DNA from 3 places in the Parazoarcus communis genome. Region 3 is predicted to be linked to each of the others. Evidence: predicted binding sites of a transcription regulator. Region 3 holds the regulator's gene; each other region holds the start of a gene.

Evidence for each region. The regulator sigma-54, encoded in region 3, starts transcription at its own class of promoters, with help from an activator protein. The targets are predictions, from matches to a motif close to TGGCACGCTTNCTGCTNA.
Region 1: a site for sigma-54 is predicted at 9,171-9,188, ahead of nifL (nitrogen fixation negative regulator NifL). Genes of this name have one in related genera too.
Region 2: a site for sigma-54 is predicted at 2,467-2,484, ahead of CEW83_RS00685 (hydrogenase small subunit). Genes of this name have one in related genera too.

The regions. Positions count from the first base shown of each region.
Region 1 covers NZ_CP022187.1:2,315,998-2,326,728, forward strand. The annotation lists gene CEW83_RS10515 (2Fe-2S iron-sulfur cluster-binding protein) at 1-279, opposite strand, end outside; gene CEW83_RS10520 (2Fe-2S iron-sulfur cluster-binding protein) at 334-621, opposite strand; gene CEW83_RS10525 (FprA family A-type flavoprotein) at 632-1,921, opposite strand; gene CEW83_RS10530 (arsenate reductase family protein) at 1,918-2,391, opposite strand; gene CEW83_RS10535 (4Fe-4S binding protein) at 2,379-2,669, opposite strand; gene nifB (nitrogenase cofactor biosynthesis protein NifB) at 2,683-4,194, opposite strand; gene CEW83_RS10545 (cytochrome-c peroxidase) at 4,569-5,645, shown strand; gene CEW83_RS21045 (hypothetical protein) at 5,716-5,853, opposite strand; gene nifA (nif-specific transcriptional activator NifA) at 6,039-7,583, opposite strand; gene nifL (nitrogen fixation negative regulator NifL) at 7,580-9,139, opposite strand; gene rsxA (electron transport complex subunit RsxA) at 9,467-10,048, shown strand; gene CEW83_RS10565 (RnfABCDGE type electron transport complex subunit B) at 10,072-10,599, shown strand; gene rsxC (electron transport complex subunit RsxC) at 10,610-10,731, shown strand, end outside.
Region 2 covers NZ_CP022187.1:131,971-142,701, reverse strand. The annotation lists gene CEW83_RS00690 (nickel-dependent hydrogenase large subunit) at 1-1,299, opposite strand, end outside; gene CEW83_RS00685 (hydrogenase small subunit) at 1,302-2,396, opposite strand; gene CEW83_RS00680 (L-serine ammonia-lyase) at 2,762-4,141, shown strand; gene sstT (serine/threonine transporter SstT) at 4,225-5,460, shown strand; gene CEW83_RS00670 (FAD-dependent oxidoreductase) at 5,664-7,808, shown strand; gene CEW83_RS00665 (NUDIX hydrolase) at 8,068-8,538, shown strand; gene CEW83_RS00660 (cupin domain-containing protein) at 8,551-8,922, opposite strand; tRNA gene CEW83_RS00655 (tRNA-Pro) at 9,084-9,160, opposite strand; gene CEW83_RS00650 (MerR family transcriptional regulator) at 9,209-9,589, opposite strand; gene CEW83_RS00645 (integration host factor subunit alpha) at 9,570-9,881, opposite strand; gene pheT (phenylalanine--tRNA ligase subunit beta) at 9,878-10,731, opposite strand, start outside.
Region 3 covers NZ_CP022187.1:4,401,983-4,412,713, forward strand. The annotation lists gene CEW83_RS20160 (lytic transglycosylase domain-containing protein) at 1-205, opposite strand, end outside; gene CEW83_RS20165 (5-formyltetrahydrofolate cyclo-ligase) at 246-845, shown strand; gene CEW83_RS20170 (diguanylate cyclase) at 873-3,137, opposite strand; gene CEW83_RS20175 (substrate-binding periplasmic protein) at 3,151-3,972, opposite strand; gene ilvA (threonine ammonia-lyase, biosynthetic) at 4,181-5,701, opposite strand; gene hprK (HPr(Ser) kinase/phosphatase) at 5,815-6,777, opposite strand; gene ptsN (PTS IIA-like nitrogen regulatory protein PtsN) at 6,746-7,231, opposite strand; gene hpf (ribosome hibernation-promoting factor, HPF/YfiA family) at 7,365-7,688, opposite strand; gene CEW83_RS20200 (RNA polymerase factor sigma-54) at 7,706-9,160, opposite strand; gene lptB (LPS export ABC transporter ATP-binding protein) at 9,185-9,907, opposite strand; gene recX (recombination regulator RecX) at 9,894-10,343, opposite strand; gene recA (recombinase RecA) at 10,373-10,731, opposite strand, start outside.

The DNA of each region.
Region 1 (10,731 bases), 2.1 Mb from region 3:
CATGCGCTCGATGTCTTCCGCGTTGATCTTCTTGTGCTCGCGCAGCACGACGAGCTCCTTGTCGGTCAGGCGGCTGGCCATCGGGTCGGTACGTTGTCCGTGGTTCGCCAGTGGCGTGATCTTGACCATGCAGGTCGCGCACTCGCCGTCTTCACAGGAAAAATCGATCGGGATGTGATTGTCCTTGGCGATCTTGAGGATGGTCTGGGTGTGCGAACCGGCCACGGCATAGACAGTCTTGTCCTTGTGGATCGGGCTTGAAAAGGTGATGTTAGGCATGGTGAAACTCCACTGCGGTTGATTGAACGGCCTCTCTGCCGGTTGTTGTCGGGTTCAGCCCGGGCGCACCACGACATGCCCGCCCAGCACCTGGGCCTGGCAGGCAAGCCGGTTGGCAACGCCGGCGTAGTTCTCCTTGAGCACCTTGTCCTCGAGCACGGAGGGCGTCGCCAGGTGCTCGGAGCCGGTGACGATCTTCATCATGCAGGTGCCGCACTCACCCTCACGGCAGCCGTAGGTGAGGCCGGCACCGATCTTTTCCGACACCTCAATCAGACGGGTTCCGGCGGGAACGGTGACGGTGACGCCGATGTCTTCAAACGTGACCTGGGCCTTGGGCATGGTCGGGCTCCTATGCGGTAAGCGCGTTGGGCGCGGTAAAGTCGATATGGCGGGGGGCGACGCGGCCAACCAGGTGCTCGGCCAGTTCGCGACCAAGCGCCGCGCAGCTCTCGAGTTCGTCGTCGGTGGGAATGAGCTTGACCTTCACGCCAGGTCGCGGGACACGAAGCTTGAGGCCGCGCAGACGGTCCTCGACCAGCCCGACGGCTTCGCCGCTCCAGCCATAGGAGCCAAACGCGCCGCCGAACTTGCCCTTGACCTTGACCAGCGTCAGCGACGAGAGCAGATCCCACACTGGCTTGACCGCATCGCCGTTGATCGTGGGCGAGCCGAACACCAGACCATCGGCTTCCTCGATGAGATCCACGAACGGGCCGGGATCGCCACCGGCAAGGTCGTACATCGAAACGCGGACGCCCTCGACGCCCTCGGCACCATTGCGCACCGCCTGAGCCATGCGCTCGGTGTTGCCGTAGGCGCTGATGTAGAACACCAGCAGCGTCTTCTCGCGGCCGCCGGCCTCGTTGGCCAGCAGGGGGGCGGCGAGCTGACGGTAGCGTCGAACGTAGCTCGTCGGCGCATCACGCAGGATCGGGCCATGTGCCGGCGCCAGAAGGCGAAGCGGCAGCGGCTCGATCAGGTCGAGCGCGGTCAGCACATGCTCGCGGAAGGGCCGCATGATGTGCTGATAGTAATAGTCGAAGGAAAAACGGAAATCGCCGACGCAATCGTTGAACAGGCGCGAATCGCAGAAGTGGCAACCGAACACGTCACCCGAAAACAGCAATCCCTCCTCCTCGACCCAGGTGCATTGGGTATCCGGCCAGTGCAGATAAGGCGTATGCAGGAAGCGCAGGGTGCGACCGCCAAGATCGATGCGGGTGTCCTCGTCGACCGGAATGATGCGGGCCTCGTCCAGGCTCTCCTTGACCAGACCCTTCAGCATCTTCAGGGCCGGATAGGAGAGGTAGAGCGAGGCCTGGGGCGCGGCCTTGAGCAGCGCGGGCAGCGCGCCCGTGTGGTCGGGTTCGAGATGGTTGAGCACGATGGCGCGGATCTCGTCCGGGCGACAGCAGGACCACAGCCGCGCGAAGAAGTCCTCGGCAAACTCGGCCTTGACCGTATCGATCACTGCCACACCTTCGCTTCCCCGCACGGCATACGCGTTGTAGCTGGTGCCGTTGGCCGTGCGCAGGATGATGTCGAACTGGCGCAGGTCCGGGTCGAGCGCGCCCACCCAGAACACATCCGGGGCAATGGCAACCGGCTCGCCAGGAAGGACTGCGCCGGCGCGACTCATGGAAAGCTCGCTCCGGACGGCGGCGCACAATAGACCGCAGGATTGCGCGGGGGCTTGCACTCAGCCACCTCATCGCCGCTGGCCGCATGACTGCAGCCCTGCGGCACGGCCCCGTCGGGCAGCCGAACCCCGCGCTGCACAAGCCACACGGCATCGAACCCGCAACAGCGTTCGCCAGCCAGTTCGATCAGTGGCCGGCGAATCAGCAGGGGCTCGGCAACGAGGCGCGAAAGTGCGGTCTCGGCGCTGAACTCGGCGGGAACGAGCGTCCCCGCCTTGACCGCGGGCGCGGCTGGATTGAACCACTCGCGCACCGGTCGGGTGCCGAAGAACGCCGACAATGCGCTCGTCGTCCATGGCTCCGTCAGGAGATCACGGACGACGACCTCACAGCCGGCCTCCCGCAGCAGCCCGATCTGACGCGTGTTGGTCGCGCAACCGGGCTTCCACCAGAAGCTTACTGTCGGCATTCCGCTTCCCTCATCTGCTCGAGCAGGTGAAGCGGAATGCCGGTCAGCGAACCCAGCGGATTCAGCGCATCGCCATACTCATCGACGATCGCCCCCTCGATCGGGCAGATCTCCGCACATTGCGGCAGATCGTGATCGCCAAGGCACTCGGTGCACTTGTCAGGGTTGATGAAGAACAGCGGCTCGCCCGGCTGCATGACCGCCGAGATGGCCTTGTTCGGACACAAGGGCTCGCAGGCATAACAGCCCACACAGGAATCGACGATTTCAAGTGACATGTCTGTTCTCCTGTCAGGCAGCCTGGGCCGAGGCGCCGGCCACGGGCATGTCGAGCTTGCCGGCCGCTGCCATTTCGTCATACACGGCGCGGATGGCCTCCTCGATCGGCTCCATCGCATGCTCGCCATTGGGCTGAATGCCGGCCTTTTCGAGATCGGCCCAGGGCTCGAAACCGATCTTGCTTGCGAGCAGGACCTCGACCCCTTCCAGCGACTTGATGATGCCGCCGAGCACGGTTTCGCCGTCCCCACAGGACTCGTCGCCCATGCAGTACGCAGTGCACTTGCGGTGACCGAGGAAGCGGTGCTCCTTCGGACCCACTTCGTACACCAGGAACTCATGTGCATGGCCGAAGTGCTCGTTGATCACCCCGCCGCCCTTGGTCGCAATCGCGATGCGGATGTTGCGGGTCGCAGGCGCAGCCTCGTCCGCCACCGGTGCATCCGGACTGAACCTGGGCGCAGCCTTGAGCGCGCGCTTCATTTCAAGCTCGGTGGTGATGGCCTCGTGCACCTTGGCGCGCTCGACCATGGCGGTGGCGTAATCGACTTCCATCTCGTCGATCTTGTCGAGGGTGAACTCGTCACCGCGGTCCTCGCCCAGCAGCCCGACCGCATCGGCACGACACTGCCGACAATGACGCATCATCGACATGTCGCCGGAGCAGTCGTCCTGCAGCGCCTGAAGTTCGAGCGGCGTCGGCTCGGGCTGACCCATGATGCCGTAGTAGGTGCCGTGCTCGGCCTCGGCGATCAGCGGCATCACGTTGTGCAGGAAGGCGCCCTTGGCCTTGACGATCTTCGACACCTCCTTGAGGTGCTGGTCGTTGACCCCCGGAATCATCACCGAGTTGACCTTCACCAGAATGCCGCGACTGGTGAGCATCTCGAGCCCCTTCTGCTGCTGCTCGATCAGGATTTTCGCGCCTTCCACACCACGGATGCGCTTGTTCTCCCAGAAGATCCACGGATAGATCTTGGCGCCGATCTCGGGATCGACACAGTTGATCGTGATCGTGACGTGGTCGATGTTGTGCTTCGCCAGCTCATCCACACAGTCCGGCAGCGACAGGCCATTGGTCGACACACAGAGCTTGATGTCCGGCGCCTGCTCCGAGAGCTGACGGAAGGTCTCGAACGTGCGCTCGGGGTTGGCGAGCGGGTCTCCGGGTCCGGCAATGCCGAGCACCGTCATCTGCGGAATCGCGGCTGCCACGGCGAGCGTCTTCTTGACCGCCTGATCCGGCGTCATCAGTTCGGACACGACGCCCGGACGGGATTCGTTGGAACAGTCGTACTTGCGGTTGCAATAGTTGCACTGAATGTTGCAGGCAGGCGCGACCGCGACGTGCATGCGGGCAAAGTAGTGATGAGCCTCCTCCGAATAACAGGGGTGGTCCTGCACTTTGCTGCGGATATGGTCGGGCAGATGCGACAGCGCATCCGGCTCGGTACCACAACCGCTCTCACTGCATCCGCCTCCGGCACTCGGGGGCGCGGCGTTGCTGATGACCGGGAGTTCCATCGTCAATCCCCTAGTAGATGTCTGACGGGGATTCTTCTGCAAACCGCGTGCCAGTGCGAGGACGGCGCTAGAGCGCTGAATTTACTGAGACTCCGTCACGCCGCAGGCACACATTGTAGGAAGTACAACAGGACGAGCTGTGGGACTCGCGACACCTTCGCCACAAGAAGGCCTGCGCGCGCTCATGCCACCTGCAGCCTCGAGTGCGCAACCGGGGCCGAAGGCGACGCTGCCGGGGCTGCTAATTCTTTCCGCATGGGCAGCGTTCACCTCGCGTTCACTTGGCATATGCAATTTTCACAATCCGGGAGGCCCCCGGTATCCCGGAGCATCTTCCACCTCTCACGACGCATTGCTGAACCGGAGATCAAAGCATGAAACCACTGTCCCGATACCTGGCACTGTCAGGCCTGTGCGCCCTTGCCCTGACGGCGCACGCCCAACAATGGGAGCCCCTCCCCGAACACCCCCCAATCCCTGCGGACAATCCGCAAAGTCAGGCCAAGATCGACTTGGGCAAGACCCTGTTCTTCGATCCACGCCTTAGCGAACACGGCACGCTGTCCTGCAATTCCTGCCACAACGTCATGGCCGGCGGTGACGACAATCGCCCCAACTCGATCGGCATGCACGATGCCCGTGGCGGACGCAGCGCACCGACGGTATGGAATGCTGCCTACCAGTCGGTGCAGTTCTGGGACGGTCGGGCAGGCACGCTGGAAGAACAGGCCAAAGGCCCGATCACCAACCCGATCGAGATGGGCATGAGCGATGCTGCCGTAGCCGTTGGCCGGCTGAACCAGATTCCGGCCTATCTGCCGCTGTTCAAGGCCGCCTTCCCGGCAGCATCAAAGCCGATCACGATGGACAACGTGGCCAAGGCCATCGCCGCCTATGAACGCACCCTGGTGACGCCCGACTCACCCTACGACCGCTACGTGAAGGGCGACAAGACGGCCCTCACCGCGCAGCAGGCCCGCGGCATGAAGACATTCGGCGACCTCGGCTGCACGGCCTGTCACGCCGGCGCGAACTTCAGCGGACCGCCCATGCCGATGGCACAGGGCTTCTTCATGAAGTTTCCGACCTTTGCAGGCAGTGCGTTCGACAAACAGTACGACCTGCTCTCGGACACGGGCCGACACGCATCGACGGGCAAGGACAGCGACAAACACATGTGGCGGGTGCCGACCTTGCGCAACATCGCGCTGACAGCCCCCTACATGCATAACGGCAAGGTTCCGACACTGGAAGAAGCCGTACGGGTGATGGCGAAGACCCAGCTCAACCGGGACATCGACGCCACGCAGCTTGCGGATGTCGTGGCCTTCCTCACCAGTCTGAGCGGGAAATTCCCGGAGCAGACGATGCCCCGGCTGCCACTGACCAGCGGCAACTCCATCGTCCCCCCGATCGACCCCCATCTTAAGACCGCGAAAGCGACGGATTAAGGACAGCACAGCGCGGAGGTGGGCGCGCCCGCCCCCGTCTCATGTCTGCACCGCCGCTCGAGTCTCACGCTCAAGTAAGGTGTGCGACGCCTCCTGCAATCGCAATGCTGGCCGGGATCGAAACGAAGGCAAACGTCCCGACGACCAACAGCAGGCCCGTCGCAACGGCAACAAATTCGCGAAAGAATTCGGTCTCACTGAGCTTCATGTTCAGACACTCCTGATCTGTATGCAAAAAATGGGAGAACCACCCCACTGAACCCAGCGACGAATCTGGCCGAAGGGCATGAATGCATACTGACAGTCCCCCGCTGAACACTTCGTGAAGACAACATTCACGCACCGTTCAGCGAAACGTCACGGCATCGGACCGGGACGGACGACTATGCGCACTCAGATCTGACGCACCTTGATGTTGAGCGTCTGAATGCGATAGGCGATCTGTCGCGGCGTCATGTTCAGCAGTCGGGCGGCCTTGGCCTGTACCCAGCCGGCCTGCTCAAGTGCAGCGATGACCCGCTCGCGCTCATCCAGATCCGGATCATCGAGATCCACCGAACCGCCTCCACGCATTGGCGACACCCGCTCTTCGACACCCGAGATCAGCACCAGATCGCGATCGATGACGCCATCCTCGCTCATGACCGCCGCGCGCTCGATACAGTTTTCGAGCTCGCGCACATTGCCCGGCCACGCATGGTGGAGAAGGATGCGCAGCGCGCTGTCGGTGATCGAAAGCGGACGCCCCTGCATTTTCGCCACCTTGCCGACCAGGAACGAAGCAATCTCGGGAATGTCCTCGACGCGCTCCCGCAGCGGCGGCAGCATGATGGGCATGACGTTCAGGCGGTAGAACAGATCCTCGCGGAACTTGCCCGCTTCGACTTCCAGTTCCAGATCGCGATTGGTTGCAGCAATCACCCGCACATCCACCCGCAATGTGCGCACGCCGCCAACGCGCTCCAGCTCGCCTTCCTGCAGCACGCGTAACAGCTTGGCCTGGAAGGATGCGGAGATTTCGCCGATTTCGTCCAGGAACAGCGTGCCGGCATCGGCCGTCTCGAAACGCCCCTTGCGCTGCGTGAGCGCACCGGTGAATGCCCCCTTCTCGTGGCCGAAGAGCTCGGACTCCAGCAGGTTCTCCGGCAGGGCCGCACAGTTGAGCTTGACGAAGGGCCCCGCTGCGCGCGGGGAGTTGTAATGGATGGCCTGAGCGATCAGCTCCTTGCCGGTGCCGGTCTCGCCGCGCACCAGCACGGTCGTGTTCCACTTCGCCACCTGCCGTACCTGATCGAACACCTTACGCATCACGGCGGTGTGCCCGATGATGCTGTCGAAGCCGAAATGGCTTCGCACGGTGCGCCGCAAACTGTCGCGCTCCTCCGAAATATCCCGGCGTTCCTGGCGCACCTGACGGGAGAGTCTCACCGTCTGACCAATCAGGTTGGCCACCATCTCCGCAAAATGGGCATCGTCGTCGAGGCGTTCCCGAACCGCCAGCGGAGGCTGCAGCGCAAGCACACCGACGGTTTCATGTGCGACCCGGATCGGCACGCCGATAAAGGGTGCGTCGGCGTCGAACACCCCGCGCTGACGCAGGTAATCGGGGCTTTCGGCAAGGCGCTGGAGAACGAGCGGCCTCGAGCGCTGCTGTACGCTGCCGATCACACCCTCGCCCGCACGCCAGCGGATATCCGGATCGATCGTGCTATCCACGCCATGCAGGGCCGAAATCGCCATCGCCTCCCCATCGGGCTCGCTCAAGGTGACCAGGGCCCGATTGAAGCCGCACTCCTCATCCAGTACGCGCAGGAGTTCCGCAAGGGTTTCGCGCAGTTCCAGCGAACGCGACAACACCCGGCTGACCCGATACAAGGCCTCAAGCGACGATTCGAGCCAGGCTGCGCGCGCCTCGTCCAGCGGATCGCTCGCAGTCATCTTTCGCCCTCCTCATCGGCCACGGGGATCTGCCCCAGGGCAGGAATGCTCACCAGAAGCCGGCAGCCGCCTGCATACGACGGATCGATCTCGAGCACACCGCGATGCCGGCTGACGATCTCCTGAGCCAGCGACAATCCAACCCCGCGCCCCGCTGCGCGCCCCTTCTTGGTCGAGAAGAAGGGCTCGAACACTTTCAGGCGCAATTCGTCGGGAATGCCCGGGCCGGTATCGGTCAGCGCCGCACGCACATACTTGCCATGCACCTCGGTGCTCAGGCTCAGGTTGCGTTCGGTCCAGCCGCGCACATTCATGGCTTCCACCGCATTCGTCACCAACTGCCGGAACAGGGTCCTCAGCGCGGTGGGATTGCCCTGGACCGAAGGCAGGACATGCGCTGGCAGCCAGTCGACCGTTACCCCTGCCGACAGGAAGGTCTCTGTCTCGAGCATCAGCACGTCACGCAGAACCTCATTGAGGTTAACCAGTCCGGTGGGGGCCTCGGGCTCGGGCGGCATCGCCGCCTGCAAGGTGGAGATGGCCTCTTCTCCCGCACGCTGCGCGTCCGCAAGGGCCTTGGCGAGCGCATCACCTCCTGCAGCCCCGCCAGCACGGCGACGCTGCAGACTCGCCGCTGCCGAGATCAGATTCACCGGCCCCTGCAACTGAAAGATCGCCCCCGACAATGCCTCACGCAGACTCTGGTTGAATTCGCCCTCGGACAGCATCGCGCGCATCGCTGCAATACGCAGCGCCTCCTGCTGACGCTTGGAGGCACTGATGTCGTGCATCACCAGCAGCATGTAGTCGGAGCAACCGTCGCCGTAGAACGCATCGGGGCTGGTATGACGCTCCTCGAACCACGACACCGAACACGAATACCAGCGCGGCTCTCCCGAATCCGAATCGAAGCACAGTTCGTGGTTGAGCAAGGCACGGCGGTGAGCCAGTGCATGCTTGAAACTCTCACCGAGACTTTGACGCAGTGCATCCATCACCGAATGCGCCGGCTCGGTCACCCGCATGTCGGAGACCACACGGCGGTAAGCGGGGTTGTCGAGGACGACCTTGCCCTCGACGTCGAGCAGCGCAACCGCGACTGGTGCCACCGAGATCACCGACTCGATGAGCTGCTTGTGATTGCTCAGCTGCTGTGCCAGACGGTGCTCTTCGGTCGCGTCCCAGTGCATGCCGAGGTAACGGGTTTCCTCTCCCTTAATCGCGGCGGAGCGCAACGGCGTGACCGTCAGCTCGGCCACATAGGGCGTTCCGTCGCGCCGGCGGTTGAGCAGGCGCCCGGTCCACGACTGGCCGCTTTTCAGGGCCTGCCACATCGTCTGGTAGACCGAGCGCGGTGTCGATTTGTAGGACAACAGCGACTGGCGCTGCCCAACCACCTCGGAGGCGGCGTACCCGGTGATCGCCGAAAAGGCCGGGTTCACATACAGGATGTGCGCATTGACATCGGTGATCGAGATCGCAATCGCAGATTGCTCTACCGCATCGTGGAACACGGCATCGGAGAACACGGCATGCATCGAGTCAGGGGCCGACATTGAAGTCTCTCAAGGGACAGTTTGCTCCTCACTAGCAATCATTGTGCCAAACCTAACAATTCGATGCACTTGTCCGGTGCATGACAGCCGGACACCTGTCCTGCCACGGAATCGACACTTTTCGGGCTGCCCCGGGGACCCAGCGGAACCCGCCACAGACCTTGTCGTGTTTACGACAATCCCTGCGCAACTGACGTACTCGAAACATGCCGGCGCACCTCCTGAAACATCACACCTCCATGAAATCAGTCACTTGCCGACAATCCCACGGTGGCATGTCTCATGCAACACACAGCATGAAAACCGCAATGACGGAGATCGTCGGCAATGAGTGAATGGTTGATGCTGCTACTGGGCACGGCGCTGGTAAACAACGTCGTGCTGGTGAAATTCCTGGGCCTGTGTCCCTTCATGGGGGTCTCGCGCAAGATCGACAGCGCGCTTGGCATGGGAATGGCCACGACCTTCGTGCTCACGCTCGCGAGTGCCGTGACCTGGGTGCTCGAGCATGCCTTGCTCGCACCCTTCGATCTGGCTTATCTGCGCATCCTGGGCTTCATCCTGGTCATCGCCGCAACCGTCCAGTTCGTCGAAATGGCGGTCAAGAAGAACGCGCCCGCCCTGTACAAGGTGCTCGGCATCTATCTTCCGCTCATCACGACCAACTGCGCGGTGCTCGGCGTGGCGCTGCTCAATGTCCAGGAGGGCGCGGGCTTCGTTCGCAGCGTCGTCTACGGGCTGGGCTCAGCCGCAGGCTTCACCATGGTTCTCGTACTGTTCGCCGGACTGCGCGAGCGCCTGGCGCTCGCACGGGTGCCGGCAGCCTTCGCCGGCGCACCAATTGGTTTTGTGACTGCCGGACTGCTGTCGCTCGCGTTCATGGGCTTTTCCGGCCTCACCAACCACTGACCGACACTCTCAAAGGAGCCGACATGTTGATCGCCGTAGTTAGCCTCTCCGTGATGGGCGCTGTTTTCGGCCTCGGGCTGGGGCTTGCCGCACGCTTCTTCCATGTCGAGCGGGACGGCGTCGAAGCCGAAATCGAAGCCATGATGCCCGGCACCAACTGCGGTCAGTGCGGCTTTCCCGGTTGCGCAGGCGCCGCCGAGGCGCTCATTGCGGGAAACGCACCTGCCACCTGCTGCCCGCCCGGTGGCCTGCAACTGGCCGAAGCGCTGGCCGCACGGCTCGGACTCGCACTCGACGCCGGCGCCGTCCAGATTCAGGTGCCACGCATCGCGGAAGTGCGCGAGGAAATCTGCATCGGATGCACGAAATGCTTCAAGTCCTGCCCCACCGATGCGGTGCTGGGCGCCGTCAAGCAGATCCACTCGGTGATTCGCGAGGCCTGCACCGGCTGCGCGAAATGCGAAGAAGTCTGCCCCACCGGGGCCATCGACCTTGCTCCGGTGCCCGTCACACAGCAAACCTGGGTCTGGCCGAAACCGGTCAGCGCCTGAGAGTGATGCCATGAATACCCCTGCCTTATCCACCCCCTCCTTCCTGCGCCGCATGCTGCAGCGCTGGGGCGCCCACCCCGAAGGCCGCAAACATCCGGCCGCGGATACCGAGATCACGGTGCTGCCTCTGCC
Region 2 (10,731 bases), 300 kb from region 3:
CAGCTTGTCGGTCGGCTCCTTGAACTCCGGGTTGTTCTGCACGTAGCCGATGATGTAACGCGACAGGGGGCCGACTTCCATCGCGTGTCCGCGCCAGCGCGGCGACTTGATCCAGGAGTACTTGCCCTCCTCGTCCAGCGACTCGATGCGCGTCTTCGTGCCCTTGGTGTTCCTGCCGAGCACGAAGTTGGGCTCGGTGATGCCGTCCCAGGGGTGCAGGCCCTTGGTCTCGTCCGGATAGCTGTACCAACTGTGGGTGACGAACTCCTGCACCTGATCCGGATCACGCAGATCGATCTCGTGAATCTTCGACAGGTCGCCGTTGATGATGGCGCCGCGCGGGAGCAGCAGGTTGGACGCGGAGTAGTCGTTGGCGCGGTCGGGAATGTCACCGTAGGACATGACCGACAGCGAGGAGATGCCACCACCATGGAGCCAGTCCTTGTAGAAGCTCGCGATGGCGGTCAGGTCGGGCACGTAGACCTGGTCGACGAACTCGATGCAGCGGTCGATGATGTAGCTGACGTGGTTGAGGCGCTCCATGTTGATCGCGCCCACCGCGCCGGTGTCGTGCACATTGATCGCGCATGGCATCCCACCCACCAGCCAGTTCGGATGCGGGTTCTTGCCGCCGAAGATGGTGTGGATCTTGACGATTTCCTTCTGAAAGTCGAGCGCTTCCAGGTAGTGCGTGACCGCCATCAGGTTGGCTTCGGGCGGCAGCTTGTAGGCAGGATTGCCCCAGTAGCCGTTCATGAAGGGGCCGAGCTGACCGGACTCGACGAATTTTTTCAGCCGGTTCTGGATGTCACGGAAATAGCCAGGCGAGCTGTTGGGCCAGTTCGAGATGCTTTGCGCGAGCGCCGACGTGGCCTTGGGGTCGGCCTTGAGCGCCGACACCACATCGACCCAGTCGAGCGCGTGCAGGTGGTAGAAATGCACCAGATGGTCATGCACCTGCAGTGTGAGCTGCATGATGTTGCGGATCGAGTTGGCGTTCTCGGGGATGTCGATCTTCAGCGCATCTTCCACCGCGCGCACCGAGGTGAGTGCATGAGTGCCGGTACACACGCCGCAGATGCGCTCGGTAAAGGCCCATGCATCGCGCGGATCGCGCCCCTTCAGAATCACCTCCAGCCCGCGCCACATGGTGCCCGTCGACACCGCGTTGCGGATCACATTGCTTTCGTCGAGGTTGACCTCGACCCGCATGTGGCCCTCGATCCGGGTGACCGGGTCGACCACCACGCGCTTGCCGGTGTTGTCGAGCTTGAAGCCCTGCGTCTCGTACGAGCCCATGATCACTTGTCTCCCGCTTGCGGTTTGTTGTCGAGTCCGGGCGTGCTGCGCGCTCGCGCCAGTGCGGTCACGGCCGCGTGCGCTGCAACCGATGCACCGACCACGCCGGCCGCGGTGGCGCCGACCTTGTCCGCATTGGCCTCGATGCCGAACTGCTTGATGTCGGTGACCCGGTCGTAGAAGCTGCCCTTGTCCCAGAAGCCGTCTTCCGAGCAGCCGATACAGCCGTGGCCGGACTGGATGGGGAAGGACACACCGCTGTTCCAGCGCACTGTGGAGCAGGCGTTGTAAGTGGTCGGCCCCTTGCAGCCGACCTTGTACAGGCAGTAGCCCTTGCGCGCGTTTTCGTCGTCCCACTCCTCGACGAACTGGCCGGCGTCAAAGTGCGGCCGGCGATAGCACTTGTCGTGAATGCGCTGGCCGTAGAACATCTTCGGCCGCCCCTGACGGTCGAGTTCGGGGATTCGATCGAAGGTCAGCATGTAGGTGACGACGCCGGTCATGACCTCGGCGATCGGCGGACAGCCCGGCACCTTGATGATGGGCTTGTCGAAAATGACTTTATGCACGGGCGTGGCCCGGGTGGGATTGGGCTTGGCCGCCTGCACGCAGCCCCAGGAAGCACACGAGCCCCACGAGATGATGGCCTTGGCGTCGGCAGCGGTTTCCTTCAGCACCTCGATGAAGGGACGGCCACCGTGGATGCAGTACATGCCATCCTCGTTGAGCGGCGGGTTGCCCTCCACCGCCAGGATGTAATTGCCCTTGTACTTGCGCTTGACCTCTTCGATGATGGCCTCGGCCTGGTGTCCGGCCGCAGCCATCAGGGTGTCGTCATAGTCGAGCGAGAGCATCGACAGCACCACGTCCTTGGCCAGCGGATGTGCAGAACGGATGAAGGACTCCGAACAGCAGGTGCACTCCAGCCCGTGCAGCCACAGTACGGGCGTGCGCGGCCGGGTCTCCAGCGCATGGGCGATCTGCGGCGCAGCGGCCGAACCCAGCCCCAGCGAAGTCGCGGTAAGGCTGCAGAACTTGAGGAAACTGCGACGTGTGATGCCCTGGCGGCGCAGCACGTCGTAGAAGGTTTCAGTCATGGAATGTCTCCCTCGAAGGTCTTTCTTCTGACCCCGCAGCCAGGCAGCGCGGCGGCACATGCCGGGAGACAACACAAGAACCATGCCAAAGCCCAGTAAAATGACTTTCCGCTTGATAATCAAAATGTTAATCAGACAATGAAAATCTGCCGGCGGTCCGCCCAGGCAAGATGGTTTCCACTTCCGAAAAGCAGCTGATCGCTGCGTACCCGGCGTCGCACAGCCGCGCCGCGCCGGGGCGAGCTGGCAGAAATCAGGGGAGAGGACAATCACCAATTGAAAAGCCCGGCCCCGCACCACAGAATCGCGGCTCAGGGTCGGCGGTCTGACGGCCCTGAATCCGCCATTTTCATGAAGGTGCCGCCATGTCCATCAGCGTTCTCGATCTGTTCAAGATTGGCATCGGCCCGTCGAGCTCACACACCATCGGGCCGATGCGGGCGGCGCACGACTTCGCAGCGGAGCTCGACGCGAGACAACTCACCGGCAGCGTGAGCCGCATCGAGGCAAGGCTGTATGGCTCGCTGTCCGCGACCGGAATCGGGCACGGCACCGATCATGCGGTGATCGTCGGCCTCATGGGCCAGCGCCCGGACGAAGTAGACCCGGACTTCATCGCCCCCGCAGTGGCCGAGGTCCGGCAGACCGCGAGCCTGCGCCTTGGCGGAACCCATGCCCTGCCTTTTCACTGGGATCGCGACATGCGATTGCTGCCGGTGAGCCTCCCCTATCACCCCAACGCACTGAAACTCATCGCGCACGGTGACACTGGCGTGGTGTACGAGAACACCTTCTACTCGATCGGCGGTGGCTTCGTCATCGACGAGGCCCAGGCCGCGGCAGATGCGGGCCTGGTGCCACAGACGGCGTTGCGGCACGAATTCGACAGCGCAGCGGAACTGCTCGCGATCTGCAAGAAGCAATCGCTGCGTATCAGCGAGGTCATGCTGGAGAATGAACTCGCGTGGCGCAGTGAGGACGAGACACGTGCTGCGCTGCTGCAGATCTGGGCCGCCATGCGCAGTTGCGTGGCGCGCGGTATCGAACAGCAGGGCGTGCTGCCGGGTGGCCTCAAGGTGCGGCGTCGTGCACATGCCCTGCACGAAAAACTGAGCGGGCTCGAACACGGCCGCAACTTCATCAGCGACACCCTGGCCGCGCTCGACTGGGTCAATCTGTATGCGCTCGCAGTGAATGAAGAAAATGCGGGGGGTGGCCGCGTGGTGACTGCGCCGACCAATGGCGCGGCGGGCATCATCCCTGCCGTTCTGCACTACTACATGAACTTTCATCCGGGCAGCGACGAAGCGGACGTGGTCGATTTCCTGCTGACCGCAGCGGCGATCGGCACCCTGTGCAAGAAGAACGCCTCGATCTCCGGCGCCGAGGTTGGCTGCCAGGGCGAAGTCGGCTCGGCGTGCGCGATGGCGGCCGCCGGCCTGACGCAGATCATGGGCGGCACGCCCGAACAGGTGGAGAATGCGGCGGAGATCGGGCTTGAGCACAACCTGGGCCTGACCTGTGACCCGGTTGCCGGGCTGGTACAACTGCCGTGCATTGAGCGCAACGCAATGGCCTCGATCAAGGCAATCAACGCTGCACAACTGGCGCTGCGCGGAGACGGTTCGCACGCCATTTCGCTCGACCAGGTGATCCGCACCATGCGCGACACCGGCCGTGACATGCTGGACAAGTACAAGGAAACCTCGCGCGGCGGGCTGGCGGTCAACTTTACCGAGTGCTGACCGCTCCGCCGCAGGCCCTGCAGCCCCACCCGGCTGCGTGGCCTTTCTAACCGCCACACACGCGACACGACAGGAAACACGTCATGAACACCGCAGTAAGCCGTTCCCCCGTTTTCATGCTGAGAACCAGCCTCATCACCCAGATCGTCGTCGGCCTGATCTGCGGCATCGCCCTCGCCCTGCTCGCCCCCGACCTGGCACGCTCCGTATCGCTCCTCGGAGACGTCTTCATTTCTGCGCTCAAGTCGGTGGCGCCGGTACTGGTCTTCCTGCTGGTGATCGCGTCGATCGCCAGCCACAGGCGCGGTCAGCCCACACACATCCGCCCGGTGCTGATCCTCTATCTGCTCGGTACGCTCGGTGCCGCGGCAGTCGCGGTCGCCGCCAGCTTTGCGTTTCCCACCACCCTCGTTCTCGACGCGCCCGCAGTGAGCGGCACGCCACCGGGCGGCATCCTCGGCGTACTCAAGAACCTGCTGCTGAGTGCGGTCTCGAATCCCGCCAAGGCCCTGATGGAAGCGAACTTCATTGCCATCCTGAGCTGGGCGATCTGCCTCGGCATCATGTTGCGCCACGCGTCCGACACCACCCGGACGATGCTCACCGACCTATCCGAAGCCGTATCGAAGATCGTCAGGCTCGTGATCCGCTTCGCCCCGCTCGGCATCTTCGGCCTCGTGGCCAGCACGCTCGTGGAGTCCGGACTCGACGCCCTGCTCGACTACGCCAGGCTGCTGCTGGTCATCGTCGGCTGCATGATCTTCGTTGCCCTGGTCGTCAATCCGCTGATCGTATTCCTGAAGACCCGCCGCAATCCCTACCCGCTGGTGCTGACCTGCCTGCGCGAAAGCGCGATCACCGCATTCTTCACCCGCAGTTCAGCCGCCAACATCCCGATCAACATGGAGCTGTGCAAGCGCTTGAACCTGCACAAAGATACGTACGCGATCTCGATCCCGCTGGGCGCGACCATCAACATGGCCGGCGCCGCCATCACCATCACGGTGATGACGCTGGCCGCGGCGAACACCCTGGGCGTCAGCGTCGACCTGCCGACCGCACTCCTGCTGTGCATCGTGTCGGCACTCGCCGCCTGCGGCGTTTCCGGCGTGGCCGGCGGCTCGCTGCTGCTGATCCCGATGGCGTGCAACCTGTTCGGCATCTCGACCGATGTTGCCATGCAGGTGGTCGCGATCGGCTTTGTCATCAGCGTACTGCAGGACTCTGCCGAAACGGCGCTTAACTCCTCCACCGACGTGCTGTTCACCGCCGCCGCCTGCCCGCCCGCAGCGCCCATGCCGGAAGCCGTAAGGACGTGATCCAAGTGACGACCGAGCCGGTCCGGCGGTGCCGGCTCGCGTCAGATCATGTCGTTCCCACCCAATCACGTCCCTTCCGCTGAGCGCAATCCCGTGCGCGCATGTGTCGTACGCGATGTGTAAGTAATCGAGCATCCATCCGACTGAGTAATGCACAGGCGGAGGGCGGCAGCCCTCGCTCTTCACATTCACCGAGGTCTTTCATGCAAGCTCGAAAACTGGCAGTCGTGGCAGCCGTCGCGTCGGCCATTGCGCTGTTCTTCATCCTCGACCTGGGCCGGTACCTGAACCTGCAGAACCTCAAGGATCAGCAGGCCGCCATCGAAGCGTTCCGCGACGAGAACGTGCTCCTGAGCGTCAGCATCTACTTCGTCATCTACGTGCTGATGGCGGCCTTGTCCCTCCCCGGCGCAGCCCTGCTGACACTGGCGGGCGGTGCAGTGTTCGGCCTGCTGTGGGGCACGGTCATCGTCTCCTTTGCCTCGACCATCGGCGCCACGCTCGCCTTCCTGATGTCGCGCTTCCTGCTGCGGAACTGGGTGGAACAACGCTTTGGCCAGCGTCTGCAGGCCATCGACGCCGGGGTTCGCCGCGAAGGTGCGTTCTATCTGTTTACGCTGCGTCTGGTGCCGGCCTTCCCGTTCTTCCTGGTCAACCTGCTGCTCGGCCTGACGGCAATGAAGACCCGCACCTACTACTGGGTGAGCCAGCTCGGCATGCTTGCCGGCACCATCGTATACGTCAATGCGGGTACCCAGCTGGGCAAGCTGGAGTCCCTGTCCGGCATCCTCTCGCCGGGCCTGCTCGGCTCCTTTGTCCTGCTCGGCATCTTCCCGCTGATTGCGCGCAAACTCCTGGAGGTCATTCGCATGAACAAGGTATTCGCCAACTGGACGAAGCCTTCGCGCTTCGACCGCAACCTCGTGGTCATCGGTGGCGGCAGTGCCGGACTGGTGACCTCCTACATCGCCGCTGCGGTCAAGGCCAAGGTCACGCTGGTCGAGAAACACAAACTGGGCGGGGACTGCCTCAACACCGGCTGCGTGCCCTCGAAGGCGCTGATTCGCTCGGCCAAGTTCCTCTCCCACGTCGGCAGGTCGCAGGAGTTCGGCATCAAGTCAGCACGGGCCGAGGTCGATTTTGCCGACGTCATGAAGCGGGTTCAGTCCGTAATCAAGGCAATCGAACCGCACGACTCGGCCGAGCGCTACACCGGGCTCGGCGTCGATGTCGTACAGGGCGCGGCAAAGATTGTCTCGCCGTGGGAGGTCGACATCACCCGCGAGGACGGCAGCACGCAGCGCCTGACCACCCGCAGCATCGTCATCGCCACCGGCGCCCGCCCCTTCGTGCCGCTTATTCCGGGCATCGATACCGTTGGCTACCTGACTTCGGACAACGTATGGGAACTGCGGGAAATGCCGCAGCGCCTGATCGTGCTCGGCGGCGGGCCGATTGGATGCGAACTGACCCAGGCCTTCGCCCGGCTTGGCGCCAGCGTGACCCAGGTCGAGATGGAGGCGCGCATCATGGGTCGCGAAGACCCAGAGGTTTCGGACCTCGTCACCGAGCGCTTCCGCGCCGAAGGCGTCGCCGTGCTGACCGGGCACAGGGCCAAGGAATTCCTCATCGAAGACGGCGAGAAGATCCTGATCGCGGAGCACGACGGCAAGGATGTGCGCATCGCCTTCGACGCCGTGCTGGTTGCCGTCGGCCGCGCAGCCAACCTCAAAGGCTTTGGCCTCGAAGAACTGGGTATTCCGACCGGACGAACGGTGGACACCAACGTGTTCCTGCAGACCAACTACCCCAACATCTACGCTGCAGGCGACGTCGCCGGCCCCTACCAGTTCACGCATACCGCCGCCCATCAGGCCTGGTACGCCGCGGTCAACGCCCTCTTCGACCCGCTGAAGAAATTCAAGGCGGATTACTCCGTGATCCCCTGGGCCACCTTCGTCGAACCCGAAGTCGCCCGCGTCGGCCTGAACGAACAGGACGCAAAGGCACAAGGCATCGCCTTTGAGGTGACCAATTTCGGCATCGACGATCTCGACCGCGCCATCGCCGACGGCGAGGCACATGGCTTCATCAAGGTACTCACCGTCCCTGGCAAGGACAGGATTCTCGGCGTGACCATCGTCGGCGAGCACGCGGGCGACCTGATCGCCGAGTATGTGCTGGCCATGAAACAAGGCATCGGCCTGAACAAGATCCTCGGCACGATCCATATCTACCCGACACTGGCCGAGGCCAACAAGTACGTCGCAGGCAACTGGAAGAAGGCGCATGCACCGCAACAGTTGCTGGCCTGGGTCGAACGCTTCCACGCCTGGCGCAGGGGCTGAGCAAAACGTCGTTTGCGAAAAGGCGGGGTCCCGGCACAGTGCGCGCATCGATGACCGGCACGCGGAAAGGACCGTTCACGATGATGGCAGGCGCCAGCAAGAGTCGGCGCAGTGCCGGAGAGCCCTGAGCCGGATTGCGCACCCGCAGCTTCGTCCGCCCTCCTTTTGCCGCACAATGTGGCGTGAAGGAGGTGTTCATGGAAGCAAGCGACTCGGCACCGGCGCCGGGAGCCGGTGTTCTCAAACAGGCCGCAGGCACATGATGGCGACGCAACTTTCCTGCGGCCTGCTGGTGATCAATGAACGCGGCGAACTGCTTGTGGGTCATTCCACCGGAAGCACGCACTGGGACCTGCCCAAGGGCCTCATCGATGAGGGTGAGAGCGCCATGGCTTGCGCCCTGCGCGAGGCTCGCGAGGAGTTCGGACTCGAGTTCCCGACCGGGCGCCTGGTTGAACTGGGCCGTTACGCCTACTACCGCGGCAAGGACCTTCATCTGTTCTGCGTCGGCACCACATCCACCGAGACCCGTCCCGAGCATTGCCGGTGCACGAGCTACTTCGACCACTACGTGACCGGCAAGCGTGCGCCGGAAGTCGATGGCTTCGCCTGGTCTGACGACGCGCAACTGCGTGTCCGGCTGGCAAAGAGCATGAAGAGACTGCTGCTGGAAAAGGGCTTGCTCGCACACGCCAGAACACTGCTCGGCCGCACACCCGACACGGGCTAGCTCAGACCCGGCTCAAGAAGCCCCCGGTTCAAGAAGCTCGGTATCTTCATGAGCGTATGCCGGTGCACAGCAGCACAGCAATTTCAGCGGGGCATCTCCAAGCGCTTCGATGCAGTGCGGCGTGCCAGGCGGAATGCAGACGGTATCGCCGGCCGCCACGTCGAAACGCGCGTCGCCGAGCTGCATCCGCCCCGTTCCCGACGTGATGTGATACAGCTCCTCGGTCAGGGCGTGGCGATGCAACTGCGTTCTCGTCCCTGCGGGGACGGTGGCTTCGGCCAGGCTCTGTGCCTTGTTGCCATGTACGTCCGGATGCATCAGTTCGCGAATCGTCGAACCGTCCTTCGTGATGTAGGGCCTCGCTTCGCTGTATCCGTACTTCATGAATTCTGCCTCCGCTGATTGCATCCGCCTCGGTCTTCAGTCATCGCTGCCAGCACCGCCCCGCCGTTCCATCGTTGCAAGAAGATGCAGACGTGACCGAATGGACTGAGCCGGAAAAACAAAAAGCCAACCCCGAAGGATTGGCTTTTGTCTGATTCGTTTGGTCGGGGCGGTGGGATTCGAACTCACGACCCCTTGCACCCCATGCAAGTGCGCTACCAGGCTGCGCTACGCCCCGACACAAGCCGGCATTATAGCAGGCCAAAAAAACTTTACCAGCAAAAAATCAGCCTTTCAGTGCCGCCAGCGTGGCCTCGATTTCCTGCCGCAAATCCGCGATCAAGGCCTTGTAGCGCGCTTCCGCCTCGGTCTCTTCGTGCTGTTGTATTGCGGCCTCGCCGAGACGGTTGCGCGCCCCGGAAATGGTGAAACCTTCTTCGTACAGCAGATGGCGGATACGCCGGATCAGCATGACTTCATGGTGCTGATAGTAGCGACGGTTGCCACTGCGCTTGACCGGCTTGAGCTGGGTGAACTCCTGCTCCCAGTAACGCAGCACATGCGCCTTGACCCCGCACAGTTCGCTTACCTCACCGATGGTGAAGTAACGTTTGGCGGGAATCGGCGGCAGTGCTGCCGTACCGGTTTCAGGGTTGCTTGCTTGCATCGCTGAGTTCCTCTACCGCGGCCTTGAGCTTCTGGCTGGCGTGGAAGGTGACCACCCGACGGGCAGTGATCGGAATTTCCTCGCCAGTCTTGGGGTTGCGCCCCGGACGCTGCGGTTTGTCACGCAACTGAAAGTTGCCGAACCCGGACAGTTTCACACTGTCGCCGCGCTCCAGCGCCGTCCGGATTTCCTCGAAGAAGCCTTCCACCATGTCCTTGGCTTCGCGCTTGTTCAGTCCCACCTGCTCAAACAGCAGATCGGCCAGTTCCGCTTTGGTCAAGGTCACGTTCATTCTCCCGATCCACGCAGTCTCGCGCCCAGCGTGAGCTCGGCGTGGCGGAGTAATGCTGACATTGCGGCTTCCACCTCGGCATCTTCAAGGGTCCGTTGAGTATCTTGCATCAACACACTGAAAGCAAGACTCTTCTTGTCAGGGTCAATGCCCTTGCCATGGTAGACGTCGAACAGGCTGATCTCGCGCACCAGGCTCGGCGCCGCTTCACGCAGCACTGCCAGAACACGCGTCGCACTGAGTTCCTGATTGACCACCAGGGCCAGGTCGCGGGCAACCGCCGGCATGCGCGACACACTGCCCGATGCAGGCAGAATCGCCTCCAGTGCGGCATCAAGCTCAACCTCGAACACCACCGGTGCAGGCCCGAGATCGTAGCGCTGCACCCAGATCGGATGCAGTTCGCCGATCACACCGATGCGGCGACCATCGAGCATGACAACTGCCGCCCGCCCCGGGTGCAGCGCGGGGTCGGCCAGGCATTCAAAGCTGAGTTCGCGCGGCGCGAACAAGGCTTCGAGATCCCCCTTGAGATCATAGAAGTCGGTCGTCCTGCTGCGCTCGCCCCATTGTTCGGGCACGACCGGACCGGCGGCAAGCGCGGCAATGCGCCGCGGCTGATGGAAGCCGGCTACCGGCTGACCGTCAGCCTTGCGCTCGAAGCAGCGCCCGAGTTCGAACACGCGAACACGGTTCTGCTGGCGCTTGCGGTTGGTGACCAGATTGGCAGCCAGTCCCGGAATCAGGCTTGAGCGCATGACGCTCATCTGACTCGCGATCGGGTTGGCAAGACGGATCGGATCATCGTTTGAACAGAAGTCGCGCTCCCACGCCTCTTCGACGAAGGCGA
Region 3 (10,731 bases):
GCTTGTTGAGCAGCAGCCAGTACCGGACATAGGGGTCGAGCAGATGGGTGTCGGGTTGCTGCGCCAGTCGTTCCAGTGTGTTGCGATCACCGGTGCGGATGGCCTCCCGGGCGGCGAGAATTCGCGCCTCTCCCTGTTGTCCGAAAGCGCCCGTTGCAAATACCAAGCATGCTGCGAACAGCATTCCCCATGAAGCCTTGTGCATCCCGTAACATCCCCGTTTAAGATCGAATCACCATATCACAGTGACTGCCAGTTTCCCCGCCCTTTCCGACGATATCCAGACCCGGCGACGCGCGCTGCGCGATCATGCGCTGGCGGCCCGCGAAGCGCTTTCGCCGGCGTCCCGTGCCGGGCTCGTCCGCCAGCTCGAAACTCACCTCGATGAGCTCGTCGCCGTGCTGCAGCCCCGCGTACTGGCCTTTTGCTGGCCGTATCGCGCAGAGCCCGACCTGCGCGAATGGGTGGCGCGGTGGCTGACAGGCGACGCGGACCGTCGCGCCGCCCTGCCGGTCGTTCTGGAGAAGGACGCACCCCTGATATTTCGCTGCTGGCAACCCGGCATGCCGCTTAAGACCGATCGTCATGGCATTCCGTTTCCTGCCGAGGGGGCGGCTGTCGTGCCCGACGTGGTGCTGGTGCCGCTCAACGCTTTCGATGTGCAGGGTTTTCGCCTTGGCTATGGCGGCGGGTATTTCGACCGCACGCTGGCGGTCATGCGAACCGTCACTGTCGGGGTCGGTTTCGAGCTGGGGCGGGTTGATTCCGTGCTGCCCCAGGCCCATGACCAGGCGATGGACTGGCTGCTGACTGAGGCTGGCGCGTTTCGGGCCGGCGAAGCCTGAGCAGGGACTGCCCGCGGGGCCTGGGCTTCAGGCCTGCTCCACCCGGTTGCGGCCATTGTGCTTGGCGGCGTAGAGCGCGCTGTCGGCGCGGGCAAGAATCATCTCCGCACTGCTGTCGCCAGCCTGCAGCAGGCTGACGCCGATGCTGGTCGTCGCGCCGATGTCGCGGTTCTGGTAGACCAGTGGGGTGTGCTCAAGCGTGCTGCGAAGGCGTTCGGCCAGTTCGAGCGCACCCTGCAGACCGGTAGCCGGCAGCAGGATCGCGAACTCCTCACCGCCGAGGCGGCCGATGAGGTCGGATGCTCGCAGCAGCGAGTGTGCAAGCCTTACAACGTGGCACAGCATGGCATCGCCCGCAGCATGGCCGTGCAGGTCATTGACGCGCTTGAAGTGATCGAGGTCCAGCATCATCAGCGTTGCGTCGTTGCGGTAGCGGCGCACCCGAACCAGCTCCGCATCCACCTTGTCCAGAAACGCGCGTCGGTTGCGAACACCCGTCAGCGGGTCGGTGGTGGCAAGCAGCCACAGGGCCTTCTCCTGCTGCTTGCGCGCGCTCACATCGCGATAGACGCGCAGGAAGCCCAGCAGCGCATCAGTGCTGCCCGTGCTCCGGATCGGAATGAAGTCACGCTCAATCCAGCGCCCGTCGCGGTGTGCCAGCTCTTCGCCATAGACGGTCTGTGCGCGCTCGCGGAGCATGTCGAGCCGTTGTGCAAACGTCGTCGGATCCAGGCTGAGCTTGCTGGCGGCGAGGGTGAGGTCATGGATCGAGGTGCCCGCAAGATTGCCTGGCGGGCGCGGAATATTCATGAGGTCGAAGACCCTGTCGTTGAGCAGCGTGATCTGTCCCTGCATGTCTTCCATGATCACTGCGCCGGGGAAGTGGTCGACCACGGTCTGCAGCCGGGCGTAGGCGGCCTGCAGATCCTTGCGCGCGGCGCGGGCGGCGGTGATGTCTTCCTTGATGGCAATGAAATGCGACAGCTCGCCAAGTTCATTGCGCACGGGGGTGATCGTGAGCGCCTCGTCATACAGGCTGCCGTCCTTGCGCCGGTTTACGAGTTCCCCGCGCCAGACCGCGCCCGAGAGAATGGTGTTCCACATCCTTTCGTAGAACTCGCGGCTTTGCTGGCCGGAGCGCACCAGTTCCTTGGGCATGCGTCCGATCGCCTCGCTCAGTTCAAAGCCGGTGAGGGCGGTGAAGGCCGGATTGGCCCACTCGATGCGCGCGTCGGTACCGGTGATGACAACGGCGGTGGCGCTCGCGTTGAGCGCACTTTCGAGAAGGTGGCGGCGTGCTTCCGCTCGACGGCGCAGGCTTCGTTCATGTTGTCCTGCGCGGCGGAAGTACAGATAGGCTGCCAGCGCGCCGCCGAGTCCGAGCAAGCTCAGCGGCAGGAAAACGAGTGCGCTGCTGCGGCTCTCGGCATACGCGCCTGCGAGCGCCTCGTCGAGCACACTGTTGATGACGACTGCGAGTGGAAGACCCTCGTTGAGCTGGTAGCTTACAAGCTGTTGCCCCTGTTCGCCGTCCAGTGTCTGCATTCCGGCGGTTTCGCCACCCTGCCAGCGGAGGGCGAGCGCTTGTTCGACCTGCTGCAGCGCTGTATCCGCGACAGAGGTATCGAGCAGCCGCATGCCATCGAGCCGGAAGAGGCTGATGCGATCGCCAGGCGTGGTCCTGAAATCGGCGAGAATGCGTCTGAAGTAGTCGAGCTCCAGGGTGGCGAGCAGCGTAAGCGGGCGCGCGTCTCCCGATCCGAACGAGCGTGCGATCGGGATGAAGCCCTGGTCGGGTGTCGGCGTCTGTGGGTCGCCTGTCGGTCGAGCGTCGGCAAGGTCGCGTCCGGCGTGCGGCGGGCCGATCTGGAGGACGTCTCCGGGAACACGATTGGTGGGGTGGTAGCTGTCGAGACTGAGCACGGTTCCCAGATTCTCGGGGGTGGTGCTCGCAATGACCCTGCCGTCTGCGTCGACCACCGAGAGCGAGCGCAGGTAGGGGATGTGCCGGATCACGGAGTCGAGCTGCTTCGTCCATTCAGGTAATCGCTCACCGTCGACAATGGCGCTTCCCAGCGAGCTCAGGTTGAGATCGACGTTCCGTATCAGATGTCCGATGTGCGCGTTCAGGTGGCGGGTGTCGCGCTGCGAAATCTGTTCGTGCGCAGTGCGTACGTCTTCCAGAACACGCGAAAAGTGGTACTCGAAACCGGCCCAGGCCAAAAGTGCGCAGACGCTCAACAGGCCAAAGAAACCGAAGTCAGCGAGGCGCCTGCGGCGTCGTGCGTTCATCTGGCGGCCGCGCTCAGCGGGTGATGACGATGGGCTCGAGCCCGTGCCGCCGCGCGGCGCGTACCAGGCGGCCATCGTGCTTTATCGCACGGAGGTAGGTTTCGAGCCGGTTGAACCACGGGGCGTCACCCGGTGCGACAGCCCATGCGTAAGGGGTGATGTGGTAGGGCGTGCCGGGCGAAATCAGGCGCGCCCAGTCTGACCTGTCGACCATGCGATGGCCGAACGGGTAGTCGGTGATGAACACGTCGGCACGCCCGGATTCGACGGCCTCCTCACGCGCGTGCGGCGATCCCAGTACCGCAAGCCTGGCGTGGCGAAGCTTGTCGATCATGACCCGTTCATGGATCGTGCCTTTGGCGACGGCCACGACAACCCCTGGCTGATCAATGTCGTCCCACTGATTGATTCGCCGGCTGCTGCGCGGGGCAACCGCATAGATGTCGCTCGCAAGGTAAGGGGCGGTGAACCGAAGCTCTTCCGCACGCTCGGCCGTGATCCCGACACCAAACATCGCGACGTCGCAGTTATCGTTGAGCAAGTCCTTCGTCAGGCGCGGAAAGCTGCTGTCGACGAACTCGACGCTGACGTTCAGTTCCCGGCCAAGCTCAAGCGCGAGATCGATGTCGATCCCCCGTAGCTCGTGGGTCGCCGGATCCCGGTATGTCATCCCGAAATACTCTGGCCAGATGCAGACCCGGACGCGCTTCTCGTCGATGATGCGATCAAGACGGCTTTGATGCGCGTGCGCGTCGGAGGCGAGGCCCTGAGCGAGGGTGGCGCCGAGGAGCACGAGAAGCCAGCGAGCAAGTTGGAGAGGGAGCGGGGAAGTCACGGGTATCCTCATTGCAGCCGCGCGCCTCGATGGCACTGCGCTGCAGGGGCGCGCCTTCGCCACGCCGGCGGGGTGCGCATGTCGCCGGATCGGCTCCGGCAAGCTCATTTCTATTACAAAAGAACTAAGTTATCAAGCACCGGAATGTGACAGCAGCCGGCCTGGTGCAGGGCGTGCGGGCAGGATGGCGCCTGCCATCCTGCCATGCTCATGACAGGAACATGCGGTAGGCCGGATTCGCCGTTTCGTCGACATACTCGTAACCGAGACGCTCGAGAAATGCATCGAAGGCGCCGTTGTCTTCCGGCGGAACCTGCATGCCGACAAGAACCCGGCCAAAGTCGGCGCCGTGGTTGCGATAGTGAAAAAGGCTGATGTTCCAGTCCGAACGCAGATTGGAAAGGAAGTTGATCAGGGCGCCCGGGCGCTCGGGGAAGGTGAAGCGGTAGATCACTTCGTTCGTTGCCTGCGGCGCGCGCCCGCCCACCATGTAGCGAACGTGGGTCTTGGCCAGTTCGTCGTCGGTCAGGTCGACTGCCGGCAGATCGTGACGGGCCAGCATTTCCACCAGTCGCGTGGCTTCGTTGCGGTTATGTACGGTCACGCCGACAAAGATGTGAGCCTTCTCGGTGTCCGCATAACGGTAGTTGAACTCGGTGATGTTGCGATTGCCGAGCAGGCTGCAGAACTTGCGGAAGGAGCCTGCGTGTTCGGGAATGGTGACCGCGAGCACTGCTTCGCGCTGTTCGCCAAGCTCTGCACGTTCGGCCACGAAGCGCAGACGGTCGAAGTTCATGTTGGCGCCGGAGGCGATCGCGACCAGGTGCTTGTCGCGCAGCTTGTTGCGGCGCGCGTATTCCTTGGCGCCCGCAACCGCAAGCGCGCCGGCGGGCTCGAGAATCGAGCGGGTGTCCTCGAACACGTCCTTGATCGCGGCACAGATCGCGTCGTTATCGACCAGGATCATCTCGTCGACGTACTGCTGACACAGGCGGAAGGTTTCGCGGCCCACTTCCTTGACGGCAGCGCCATCGGCAAAGATGCCCACCTGATCGAGCGCGACCCGTCTGCCTGCGGCCAGCGAGCGCGTCATTGCGTCGGCGTCGACCGCTTCGACACCAATGATCCGGGTCTCCGGGCGCAAACGCTTGATGTAGGCTGCGACACCGGAAATCAGGCCGCCGCCGCCCACGCAGCAGAACACTGCATGGATGGGCTGCGGGTGGGCTCGCAGGATTTCCATGCCGATGGTGCCCTGGCCCGCGATTACATCCGGATCGTCGAAAGGATGGACGAAGGTAAGCTTCTCGGCCTTCTCCAGTTCAAGCGCGTGGGCGTAGGCGTCGGAGTAGGACTCGCCCACCAGCACGACTTCACCGCCCCTGGCCTTGACCGCGTCGATCTTGATCTGCGGCGTGGTGCTGGGCATGACGATGACCGCACGGACCCCGAGCTTGTTCGCCGACAGCGCCACACCCTGGGCATGATTGCCCGCCGAGGCACAGATGACCCCACGCTGCAGGGCCTGCGGCGACAGCTTGACCATCTTGTTGTACGCACCGCGCAGCTTGAAGCTGAACACCGGCTGCATGTCTTCGCGCTTGAAATACACTTGATTGTGAATTCGGGCGGAGAGATTGCTGGCGAAATCCAGCGGTGTCTCGATGGCGACGTCGTACACCTGGGCGTTGAGGATACGTTCCAGATAATCCGGGCTTGCGGCGGTCATGGCTTTGGCTTTGTGCGAGGGCACTGCGGTAAAGGGGCTGAGGGTAGCAGTCGATGCGGCACTGCGGCAAGCGCAGTGCCCGAAAAAACATCGCGGCGCAAGAGGGGTTGCCCTTAGCCGGGGCGGTCGGAGGCGGTGCCGTCCGGCTGGTCGGCTTCGAGCAGTTTGATCTGGCGCTCGATGAACTCCTGGGTGGAGTCCACTCCTCGCAGCTGCAGAATGGTCGAGCGCACCGCGGCCTCGAGCAGGACCGCAAGGTTGCGACCGGCGGCAACCGGCAGGGTGACACGGGGAATCGCGTCGCCGAGGATGTTCTGATGCTCGCGCTGCATGGGCAGCCGGCTTGGGTCGTCCTGGCCGGGCTGGCGACGTTCGAGGTGACAGATCAGCCGCAGGCGCATCTTGCGGCGGCAGGCGGTTTCGCCAAAGATGGTGCGGATGTTGAGAATGCCGAGTCCGCGCACCTCGATGAAGTCCTGCAGCAGTTCGGGGCAACGGCCCTCGAGCACGCTGGGTGCGATCCGCGAGAATTCGACGATATCGTCGGCAACCAGGCCGTGACCGCGCGAGATCAGCTCCAGCGCAAGCTCGGATTTGCCCGCGCCGGAGTTGCCGGTAATGAACACGCCGAGTCCGAGCACGTCCATGAACACGCCGTGCAGCGACACCTTTTCAGCGAGCTGCCGCGACAGGTATAGGCGCAACTGGTCGATGACCCCGGCAGCCGGCTGCGGTGTGGTGAACAGCCCGACGTTGTGCGCCGCACAGACGCCATGGACGATGTTGGGCACTTCGCAGCCGTCGGCCAGGATGAAGGCGGGCGGATGTGCAGACAGGATGTCGTTGAGGTGGTGCGCGACCTTGTCACGTGACTGCCGCTGCGCCCAGGCCAGCTCGGCTGCGCCGAGGATCTGCAGGCGGGTAGGGTGAATCAGGTTGAGGTGGCCAATCAGGTCGGCTGGCCAGATGCGCTCTTCGGCAACAGAGAGAACCGCGTCGATACTGCCGCTGACATGGGTCAGCTGCAGACGTTCGCGGTTGTCCTCATACAGCTGCGAGAGGCTCGTTTGTCGCATCGGTACCCCAGTCGTTGAACAGGGTGTGTAGCGCCTGTGCGTCGGGTGCGGCCTGCAGCTGTTCGCGGAAGCTGCGATCGCTGAACATCTGCGCCAGCTCCGACAACAGCTGAAGGTGGGTTTCGTTGGCCTGTTCGGGTACCAGCAGGACAAACAGCATGTTCACCGGACGACCATCGGGCGCATCGAACTGCACCGGGGCTTCGAGACGTAGAAACGCGCCGGCTGCGTCCTTCAGGCCCTTGATGCGGCCGTGGGGAATGGCAATGCCCTGGCCGAGGCCGGTCGATCCAAGGCGTTCGCGCGCAAACAGGCTGTCGAACACCATGCTGCGGGCGATGCCCTGATTGTTTTCGAACAACAGGCCGGCCTGTTCGAAGACGCGCTTCTTGCTGCTGGCGTCGAGGTCGGCAACCACGTTCGAAAGTGGCAGGAGTTGGGAGATGAGGCTCATGCGCTTTGGGGCTCACGCAACGCCGCCGGAGCGGACGCCACGCTGAAAGGTCTCTCAGGCCCGGGCAAAGCCGGACCGCCAAATTGAGCGGCGGATTATAACTTCACCCGGGTCCGAAAGGCCTGGTGAAAAATCACGCCTCGGGAGTCTGGTGCTTGTGCGAGTCGTGGTGGTGATCGGTGCTCTTCTGCTTGTACTTGAGCACCTGGCGATCGAGCTTGTCGGTCATCGCATCGATGGCAGCGTAGAGGTCGGCGTCGGCGCTTTCGACGTGAATGTCCTTGCCGCGCACGTGCACGGTGACTTCAGCCTTCTGGTCGAGTTTCTCAACGGAAAGGATCACGTTCACGCTGGTAACGTTGTCGAAGTGACGGATCACGCGGTCAAGCTTGCCGGAGACGTACTCGCGGATGGCCGGTGTCACTTCAACGTGGTGTCCGGTGATGTTGAGATTCATGTTAACTCCTCTTGGTATCAAAGCGTTTTACGCAGACTGACCGGCGGGATATTGAGTGATTCGCGGTATTTGGCGATTGTGCGCCGCGCGACCACGATACCCTGCTGGCCCAACAGATCGGCAATCTTTGCGTCGGACAGGGGTTTCTTTCTGTCTTCGGCGTCCACCAGCTGGCGAATCAAGGCACGAATCGCTGTGGAAGAAGCCGCACCACCGGTGTCGGTGGCAACGTGACTGCCAAAAAAATACTTGAGTTCGAATACGCCGCGCGGCGTCGCCATGTACTTCTGAGTGGTGACGCGCGATACGGTTGATTCATGCAGCTCGAGCTGGTCCGCGATCTCCCTGAGGGTCAATGGACGCATTGCCACCTCGCCATGATCGAAGAACTGTCGCTGCTGGTCAACGATGGCCTGAGATACACGCAAAATGGTATCAAAGCGCTGTTGTACGTTCTTGATCAGCCAGCGTGCTTCCTGCAGCTGGCCGGTCAGACCGCCGCCCTGGCCCCGGTTCTGCTGCAGCAGGCTGGCGTAGAGCTGGTTGATGCGCAGGCGCGGCATGGCTTCGGCGTTGAGCGACACCGTCCACCGGTTGCGGATCTTGCGCACCACGACATCGGGCAGGACGTAGCGGGTTTCTTCGTTGGAATGCTGCGACCCCGGATGCGGGTCGAGCCGGCACACCAGCGCCTGGGCATCGCGCAGGGCGTCGTCGTCGCACCCGGTGAGGCGCTTGAGCTTCGCAAAGTTGCGTTCGGCCAGCAGCTCGAGGTGCTGTTCGACGATGACCAGCGCCAGGTCGCGGCAGCTGCCTGCCGGCATGGCGCGCAGCTGCAGGCCGAGGCACTCCTGGGGGGTGCGTGCGCCAATGCCCGCCGGTTCGAGCTGCTGCACGTGCCGCAGGGCAATCGCGAGGTCGTCGAGGTCGTAGTCGAGTTCGGGCGGGAGCAGTTCGAGCAGGTCCTCGAGCTCCTGGTGCAGGTAGCCGTCGCTATCGAGCGCTTCGATGATGAAGCGCACCAGCATGCGGTCACGGTCCGTCAGCGGGGACAGGGCAACCTGCTGATCGAGATAGTCGCGCAGCGAGGTGCCTGCGGCCTGGAATTCCTGGAAGTCGCTGTCCTCGTCGTCGTCGCTCTTGCTGCTGGCGCCGCTGCCGGTGCCCGACCAGTCCATGCCTTCGTCAAAGTCGGCCGATTCGTTCTCGTTGCGGGGCTCGGCTTCCTGGTTGGTCTCGGCGCTGGTCTCGCGCGGGGTCTCGGTTGCGGGCTGCGCATCGTTGCCGACCGCGGACGGTGCGAAGTCGCTGCCGTCGCCGTCCTCACGCTCGAGCATCGGGTTTTCCAGCAGAAAGCGTTCGATTTCCTGGTTGAGCTCGAGCGTAGAGAGCTGCAGCAGTTTGATGGACTGCTGCAGCTGCGGGGTGAGCGTCAGGTGCTGCGAGAGCTTGAGCTGAAGGGTTGGTTTCATGATGCCAGTCGGGGCGTGCCGGAATCAGAGACGGAAGTGCTCGCCGAGGTAGACCTGGCGCACTTGTTCGTTGGCGATGATTTCGGGCGGCTTGCCGCTGGCAAGCACGCGGCCGTCGGTAATGATGGTTGCGCGGTCACAGATGCCGAGCGTTTCGCGCACGTTGTGGTCGGTGATCAGCACGCCTATGTTGCGCTCCTTCAGGAAGCGGATGATCTTCTGGATGTCGAGTACGGCGATCGGGTCGACCCCTGCGAAAGGCTCGTCCAGGAGGATGAGGCGCGGGTCGGTGGCAAGCGCACGTGCAATCTCGCACCGTCTGCGTTCTCCGCCTGACAGCGAGATGGCGGTGTTGTCGCGCAGGTGCGCAATGCCAAGTTCTTCGAGCAACTCTTCCAGGCGTTCGTCGATCTGCGCCACCGGCAGTCCGCGGAGCTCGAGTACTGCACGAATGTTCTCGGCGACCGTGAGCTTGCGGAACACGCTCATTTCCTGCGGCAGATACGACAGCCCCAGGCGTGCGCGAGCGTGGATCGGCAGATCGGTCAGGCGTGCGTCGTCGAGCGTGATCTCGCCGCCGTCGGCGCGCACCAAGCCCACGATCATGTAGAAGCAGGTTGTCTTGCCTGCGCCATTGGGGCCCAGCAAGCCGACCACTTCGCCCGAGCCAACCTCGAACGAGACGTCATGGACGACTGTGCGCGCCTTGTAGCGCTTTTGCAGGCCGGTGACCTTAAGCAGACTCATCGGGGGCTTCTTTCAACAGTTTGCAGATCACGTCAGTGGAAAAACCACGGGTTTGCAGGAAACGCGCCTGGCGCGCCCATTCGCGGCGATCGTCAGGTGCGAGGCCAAATCTAGACTGCCACACTGCACGAGCCCGGTCGAGTTCGGATTCCACACATTCGCTCTCGATGGCCTCGTCGATCAAGTCCTTCGATACGCCACGTCTCGCGAGCTCGTGGCGCAGCCGCTGGCTGCCAAACCGGGCAGCCTTGCTGCGAACCCACGCTTCGGCAAAACGGGTGTCGGAGAGCAGTTCGAGTTCGCTCATGCGAACCAGTACGGCTTCGATCTCCTCGGCGCTGCCATATGGAGACAGCTTGCGCGCAAGCTCCACCCGCGAGTGATCCCGACGGGCGAGATGGCGCAGCGCGCGTTCGCGCAGACTCGGCTCGCCCATCAGGGGTCAGCGTCCGGACGGGGCGGAGATCAGGCTTCGGAAGCGACGGGTGCCGCGCCACCGAGCGCGGCCATTTCGCCGAGTCCGACCGCTGCGCGAACCTTGTTCTCGATTTCACGAGCCAGCGCCGGGTTTGCGCGCAGAAACTCGCGTGAGTTGTCCTTGCCTTGGCCGATTTTGTCGCCGTTGTACGAATACCAGGCGCCGGACTTGTCGACGATCTTGTAAGTCACGCCGAGGTCGATGATCTCGCCTTCGCGGGAGATGCCTTCTCCGTAGAGAATGTCGAAGTGCGCTTCCTTGAACGGCGGCGCGACCTTGTTCTTGACGACCTTGACACGCGTTTCCGAGCCAACGACTTCGTCGCCCTTCTTGATCGCACCGGTAC